Regions from separate parts of the Leifsonia sp. Root1293 genome, predicted to be linked through region 2. Evidence: predicted binding sites of a transcription regulator. Region 2 holds the regulator's gene; the other holds the start of a gene.
The links. Region 2 encodes LexA, which represses DNA repair genes until DNA is damaged. Its sites were predicted from a motif close to TCGAACANNTGTTCGA; they were not measured.

Region 1: the regulator LexA is predicted to act here: its motif matches at 1,710-1,725, upstream of ASC59_RS10930 (HNH endonuclease signature motif containing protein).

What each region holds. Positions count from the first base shown of each region.
Region 1 is NZ_LMEH01000001.1:2,306,098-2,309,917, reverse strand. It holds gene ASC59_RS10945 (glucose 1-dehydrogenase) at 1-112, shown strand, start outside; gene ASC59_RS17245 (hypothetical protein) at 100-264, opposite strand; gene ASC59_RS10940 (TetR/AcrR family transcriptional regulator) at 263-853, shown strand; gene ASC59_RS10935 (hypothetical protein) at 983-1,588, shown strand; gene ASC59_RS10930 (HNH endonuclease signature motif containing protein) at 1,803-3,314, shown strand; gene ppk2 (polyphosphate kinase 2) at 3,493-3,820, opposite strand, start outside.
Region 2 is NZ_LMEH01000002.1:1,057,095-1,060,914, reverse strand. It holds gene hisB (imidazoleglycerol-phosphate dehydratase HisB) at 1-435, opposite strand, end outside; gene ASC59_RS16745 (histidinol-phosphate transaminase) at 432-1,523, opposite strand; gene ASC59_RS16740 (LysM peptidoglycan-binding domain-containing protein) at 1,574-1,930, opposite strand; gene lexA (transcriptional repressor LexA) at 2,197-2,910, shown strand; gene metE (5-methyltetrahydropteroyltriglutamate--homocysteine S-methyltransferase) at 3,028-3,820, opposite strand, start outside.

The DNA.
Region 1 (3,820 bases), on a different contig from region 2:
GCTGTCGAACCTCGTGCTCTTCCTCGCGAGCGACGAGTCGAGCTTCTCCACCGGATCCGAGTTCGTCGCCGATGGCGGAGAGACGGCGGGCCTCGCTCACTACGAGTCCTGATCGGGCGAGCGGATGCCGCTGGGCTGCGGCGGGCGGACGCGGGCGTCGTGGTGTCGCAACCGGCGTCCGTCGTGGCCGGCGGCATCCGTCGCCCGTCGTGCCTGCGGTGTCCGTCGTGCCGGCGGCATCCGTCGACCATAGGGTGATGCCATGAGTGAAGATCCGCGCCAGCGTCGCACCCGGGAGTCTCTCGGGGCGGCGTTGGCGCGTCTGCTCGAGACGACGCCGCTCGACGACATCACCGTCGCCGAGCTGTGCCGCGAGGCCGGGGTGCACCGTACGACTTTCTATGCGCACGCCGACGACGTGCACGACTTCGCGCTGGCGGAGTTCAGCCGCGGCATCGATCGGCTGACGGCCGTGGCGGTGGAGCCCGCCTCGGAGTCCGTAGCTCACGTGGCCGGACGCTACGTCGAATCGATGCGCCAGGTGTTCGAGCACGTCGCCGAGGACCGCGCGGGCTACCGGGCGCTGTTCGGATCGAGCACGCGCGGCGTCTTCCGCGGAGTTCTCGACGAACGGATGCGGGCCCGAGCGCAGCGCGCCCTCGAGGTGTGGGCCGATCAGGGCGTGGTGGGGGCGCCCGTTGGCTCGGCGGCGCAAGCGGAGGCTGCCGCGTTCATCGCCGGGGCGCTGGTCGGCGTTATCGAGAGCTGGGCGCTCGGCGATGACGGCGACGCTGCGGCTGCGGCGGCGCGGGTATCGACGCTGATGCCGGGGTGGTGGCCGCGGGCGGAGTGAGGGCGGTGCGGCTGCGGGGGCAGCGGGCGGAGTGAGTGCGAGCGGCTGGGTGCGCTTCGGCCGCGGACTTCGTCCGGGCCTCAGCGAGCGGGTCGAGGGTGAGCGGCTAGCCGCGGATACTCTGAGCCCATGAGCTACCTGTCATTCGGGCCAGGTTCCGAGGATGCCGAAGAGATCCTCCGTCGTGCCTTCGCGGAACACCCGCCGATGACCGATGAGGAACGGGCTGCTGCCATCAGGAAGAACCTCGGAGTCCGCGAGCCTGAGGTGAAGGCGGGCGGTGACCCGTTCTCGGCCGACGTCATCCTCTATGTCCACGAAGGGTTCTTCTGGGTGGATGGCGCCCACCCCGACGCGCCCGAATACAACCCCACCGATTACAGGAACCGTTTATTCGGGCTGAGCGACTCCGGCGTGTTCGTATTCACCGGATTGAACACCGGGCGGGTACCGATCCGCGTCGAAGCCACTCGCGAAGAACCGCCGGTTCCCGAGGGTGACTGGGTGGGGGAGGCATCCATCCGGTCCATCTTCGGCACCATCAATGTCACGTCCTTCGACGACTACGCCGACGTTCCGAGCGCGGCCGTGGGTGGGCCCGGGCACTACAGGGTGAGAATCGCCGGGCGCGGCCGAGAGTTGCACTTCGATGCCGTGAGCGACGACCTCGATGAGACGTACGTCGTGCAGGTGTGTGCGGCGCCTGTGATGTTGGCGGAGCCGCAGGACTCCTGACCGTATTCAGTAGCCGGGCACTGGCGCGGGCTCTCGCGCGTGCTGCATGGAGTCGACCCGACGGGGCCGCATCCAACTCCAGCTGCCGACTCTCGCATGGCTCCTTTTCCTGCTCCCTGAATCGACTCTGTGTTCGAGAGAATGTGGAAACAGACTTATCTACATTCGTAGAGAAAGTCGAGGAAATGTCAGTGGGTCGCGCGAGAATTGGGGCATGAAGAACCACTTCCGGCTCCTGCGCGACAGCGTTCGGGCGCTCCGCACAGCATGGAAGGGAGCCCTGCCGGCGGTGCTGATTCCTAGAGCGGATGCCGCTTCCGCGGTGGGCGCCATGAGTGATTCCGGGCTGGTTCGGGTCGTCGATGCGCTCTCGGCGCTGGCGCGAGCGGTCGGCGCGTTGCAGGCCCTCGTGGCCGGGGAAGTGGCACGCCGATCCCGGCCCGAGCTGGGGCCGGCGGGGTTGGCGAAAGGGCAGGGATTCTCGTCGCCCGCCGATCTGCTGGCCGCCAGTGCCGGCGCCTCCCTGGGGGAAGCGAAGGCCCTCATCACCGTCGGTGAGGCCACGGCCGGGCGGGAGTCGTTCACCGGCGAACGGATGCCGTCCCCGCACCCGTTCGTGCAGGCGGCGTTGACGGCCGGTCGGATCAGTGTGGCTGGCGCGGCGATGATCACCCGCATGCTCGACCGGGTCGCCTGCCGAGCCCACCCGGAACTGCTGATGGCGACCGAAGAGGCCCTCACCGCCGCGGCCGCGCAGTTGAGTCTCGGGAGCCTGTCGGTGGCGGTGAAGTATGCCGAAGCCAGACTCGACACCGACGGTGTGCAGCCCCGTGAAGAGGAGCTGCACGCGGGCCGGTCCCTGTCGATCGTGGAGGAGAAGTCCGGAGCGGTGCGGCTAACGGGCGTGTTCGCTCCGGTGGATGGTGCCGTCGTCGCGGCGGCGATCAACGCTCTCGTGTCCACGGAGCTGCGGCGGGCACGGGACGCATTCGGATCCGGGCGCGCCTACACCTGCCCCGACGGGACTCCTACGGATGCGTGTGTCTGCGTTGATCCGGCGCTGACCGAACAGCGCACCCTCACGCAGATGCGCGCCGACGCCCTGGCGGACATCGCCCGGCATGTGATCGGCTGCGAACAGACCACCATCGACGCCACAACCGCCGTCGTCGTCCGCATGGACCTGGAAGACCTCACCGATCCCGACAGTGCCGGTGTCGCGTCGATCGACGGCATCGCCCAGCCCATCTCCGCGGAAACGGCCCGCGGCCTGGCCGCATCCGCCGGCATCATCCCGCTGGTCCTCGGCGGAGACTCGGCCCCCTTGGACCTGGGCCGGTCGCAACGACTGTTCACGAGGGCGCAGAAGATCGCCCTCGCCGAGCGGGACGGCGGCTGCGCGTTCCCCGGCTGTGCCCGCCCGCCACAGTTCTGCGATGCGCACCACATCCGCTGGTGGGACCGACACCACGGCCCCACCGACATCACCAACGGAATCCTCCTTTGCTCGCACCATCACCACCTGATCCACCGCGAGGGCTGGGGCATCCAGGTGGCCGAGAACCGAACCTGGTTCACCCCACCCGTCCACATCGACCCCGGACAACGACCAAGACCGGGGAACAACCTGCGACGGCTACTGATGCGTCCGGTGGTCGTCAGCGCGGGCGAGAACGACGCGAGTGCGGCGGGTGCTGTGGGCATTGCGGGTGAACGGGCGGCGTAATGCCCGCCAGCGCCCACGCGCCCACAAGCCCACGCGCAACCCTCGACCCCCGGCCCGCTCGCTGAGGCCCGGACGGAGTCCGCGGTCGAAGCGTCTCACTGGCGCACCGCACCGCACCGCAAGGCGCGCTTCAGGCGGTCGCTGCGCTCTGCCCTCAGCGGGCGGGTGGCTGGCAGCGCTACAGCGTCGCCGCGTGGTCCGGCACGAACTTGTGCTCATCGATCGGCGGACGCGGGGCTTCGGCGGCGACCGGGCGATCGGGGAAGTGCACCTCTTCGGGATCGATGGTGTCGTAGGGGATCTGACTCAGTAGATGGTTGATGGTGTTGAGGCGGGCGGAACGCTTGTCGTCGCTGTCGATCGACCACCAGGGGGCGGCTTCGATGTCGGTGACGTCGAACATGGCGTCCTTCGCCTTCGAGTAGTCCTCCCACTTGGTGATCGACAGCAGGTCGGTCTCCGAGAGCTTCCAGCGGCGCATCGGGTCGTTGAGGCGCGAACGGAAG
Region 2 (3,820 bases):
CATCGACCCGGTGAAGTGGCCGCCGATGAGGTGGAACTCGAAACCTGCCGGCTCGCCGACGTGCACCAGGTAGGGGCGACCCGAGATGTCGACGACGGCCTGCGCGAGCGACTCGTCGAGAGGCACGAGGGCATCGCCGTAGCGGGCGATGCCGCGCTTGTCGCCGAGAGCCTCGCGAATGGCCTGGCCGAGCACGATGCCCGTGTCCTCGACCGTGTGGTGCACGTCGATGTCGGTATCTCCGCTGGCGCGCACGGTGATGTCGGTGAGCGAGTGCTTCGCGAAGGCTGTGAGCATGTGATTGAAGAACGGGACCGTGGTCTCGATGTCGCTCGTACCCGTTCCGTCGAGGTTGACCGAGAGGTCGATGCTCGATTCGCTCGTGGAGCGCAGCGAGCGCGCCGTGCGTGGGGTGCGTTGGGTGGTCTCGCTCATGCTGGAATCCTATTCGGCGCGTGGTCGGCGATGGCTTCGAGGAAGGCGGAGGTCTCGGCCTCGGTGCCGGCGCTCACGCGCAGCGTGTTCGGGATGCCGACATCACGCACCAGGATGCCACGCGCCAGGAGCGCCTCGAACACGGCATTCGGGTCGTCGACGCCGCCGAAGAGCACGAAGTTGCTCGAACTGCGGAAGGCCTGGAAGCCGAGCTCGCCGAGTCTGGCGACGATCCGGTCGCGCTGCACCCGGATGTCGGCGACCATGGCCAGCAGCTCCGGCGCGTGGGCCACTGCGGCCGCCGCCGCCGCCTGAGTCAGCGCGGACAGGTGATAGGGCAACCGCACCAGGCGGAGTGCATCGATCACGGCAGGATCGGCCGCGAGGTAGCCCAGGCGAACTCCCGCGTAGGCGAAGGCCTTGCTCATGGTGCGCGAGACGAGCAGGCGCGGCCGCCCCTCGAGCAGCGTGAGGGCGCTGTCCTCTCCGTCGTGCGCGAATTCGGCGTAGGCCTCGTCGACGAGCACGATGCCGTCTGTCGCGTCGTAGACCGCCGCGATGGTCTCCAGTGAGAGCGGAGTGCCGGTCGGGTTGTTGGGCGAGCACAGGAACACGATGTCGGGCGCGCTCTCGCGAACGGCAGCGGCGGCGGTGTCGGGCGAGAGCTCGAACTCGGCGTCGCGACGCGCGCCGATCCAGCCCGTGCCGGTGCCGGATGCGAGCAACGGGTACATCGAATAGGTCGGGACGAAGCCGAGCAGGGTGCGGCCCGGCCCGCCGAATGCCTGCAGCACGTGCTGCAGGACCTCGTTGGATCCGTTGGCGGCCCAGATCTCGTCGCGGGTCAGTCCGTGACCGAGGTAGCCGGCCAGAGCGTCGCGAAGAGCGCTGAACTCGCGGTCGGGGTAGCGGTTGACGCCCGGGATCACCTCGCTGATGGCCGCCAGGATGTCGGTGGCCACGGCGTCGGGGATGGGATGCGTGTTCTCGTTGACGTTGAGGGCGACCGGCACGACCTTCTGCGGAGCGCCGTAAGGAGTGCGCCCCCTCAGGTCGTCGCGGAGGGGAAGCTCGTCGAGAGTCGTCACTCCAACAATCGTACCGGCGGGCGCCCTCCTGTTACGCAGGGCGGGTCGACTCAGTACTGAGCGGGGACGGCGAGACGCTGGCCGGGCTGGATGTCGGTACCGTCGAGCTGGTTGAGACTGACGATGTCGGCGATGACGTCGCGAGGATCGGCCGTGGGTGCCAGTGTCTCAGCGAGCTGCCAGAGCGACTGGCCCGACTCGACGGTGACGTAGGCGAAGGTCTGGCCCGCCTGTTCTCCGCCGGCGGATGCGATGCCGCCGTTGAGAGCGAACACGAAGGCGCCGATGACGATCGGCAGCGCCGCGAGGGTGGTGAGAACGGCGCGGCCGCGGCGGGTGAGGTGCAAGCGGGTGCGAACGACAGGCATCGCGGCAGGAGCGGCGGTGGTGTAGGCGTACGTGCTCATGGAGTCCTCCAGATGGTTTTCGCATCTGGCCCTCGGCCGGGAGGGCCATATGCGAAGCTGTGTTCCGAATATATCTTCGAGTCTTCGAATACTCAAGCCCTGTCTTCGTATGTGGAGAGAAATTCTTTCCCGACACACTCGAACAGATGTTTGTCGTACGCGATCCACCCGGATACAGTTCGAATGGCTGGTTGCAAGGCAATCAGCACCCACCGACACTCGTCGGCTGGAGGTTCGGGATCCGTGAAGAGAAGAAGGTGAGCGCAGTGGCCAACGACACCGAGTCGTCGAAGGACCGCGGGGCATCGGAGCGCGGTGGAACCCGCCGGCGCAAGAGTCTCAGCGCCAAGCAGCTCTCGATCCTCGAGGTCATCCAGCGATCGGTGAGCCAGCGAGGCTATCCGCCGAGCATGCGCGAGATCGGCGACGCCGTCGGCCTCTCCTCGCTGTCGAGCGTGACGCACCAGCTCAACCAGCTCGAGCTCAGCGGCTACCTCCGCCGTGACCCGAACCGCCCGCGGGCGCTCGAAGTGCTCATCGAGGTGCCGTCGACCGAGTCGAGCCCCGCCCCGGACGACGGCTACTCCTCCCCCGCTCCCATGGGCGACGCCGCCATGGTGCCCATGGTCGGACGGATCGCCGCCGGAATCCCGATCACGGCCGAGCAGCAGATCGAAGAGGTGTTCCCGCTCCCCCGCCAACTCGTGGGCAAGGGTGAACTGTTCATCCTGAAGGTCGTCGGCGACTCCATGATCGAGGCCGCCATCTGCGACGGCGACTGGGTGGTCGTTCGCCAGCAGAACACCGCCGAGAACGGCGAGATCGTCGCCGCCATGCTCGACAGCGAGGCGACCGTCAAGGTGTTCCGCCAGCGCGACGGTCACACCTGGCTGCTGCCACGGAACTCGGCCTACGAGCCGATCGTCGGCGACTACGCCGAGGTCCTCGGCAAGGTCGTCGCCGTTCTGCGCTCGGTGTAGGGCACCATTCGGCGAGTGGTGGACGGCGCTTCGCTCGCGGAGCGCGTCCGGAGCTCAGCGAGCGGTGCAGTGAACAGGCCCACCTCCCGAGGGAGATGGGCCTGTCGCATGGGTTCGCTAGACCGAGCTGGCCACCGACGCCCGAACACCACGGGTTGCCTCGAGCATGTTGCGCAGCGACGCCACGGTCTCGTCGTAGCCACGCGTCTTGAGCCCGCAGTCCGGATTAATCCAGAGCTGACGTTCCGGGATGCCATCGAGGGCGCGTTCGATGAGCTCGGTCACCTCGGCGACGCTCGGCACCCGAGGAGAGTGGATGTCGTAGACACCGGGGCCGATGCCATGGTCGAAGCCGCTCGCCTCCAGGTCGACGACGACCTCCATGCGGCTGCGCGCCGCCTCGATGCTGGTGACGTCGGCATCGAGTCCCAGGATGGCGTCGATGATGGTGCCGAACTCCGAATAGCAGAGATGGGTGTGGATCTGCGTGGCCGCCGCGACTCCTGCGGTGGCGAGCCTGAACGACCCGACCGACCAGTCGAGGTAGTCGGCCTGGCGATCGCGCTCCAGGGGCAGCAGTTCGCGCAGGGCCGGCTCGTCGACCTGCACGATGCCGATGCCGGCGGCCTCGAGGTCGGCGATCTCGTCGCGCAGGGCGAGGGCGACCTGACGGGCGGTGTCGCCCAGCGGCTGGTCGTCCCGCACGAACGACCACGCGAGGATCGTGACGGGGCCGGTGAGCATGCCCTTCACAGGCTTCGAGGTGAGCGACTGGGTGTACGCCGACCACTCCACGGTGATGGGCTTCGGGCGGGAGACGTCTCCCCAGAGGATGGACGGGCGCGTGCAGCGTGATCCGTAGGACTGCACCCAGCCGTTCTCGGTGACGTCGAAGCCGTCGAGGTTCTCG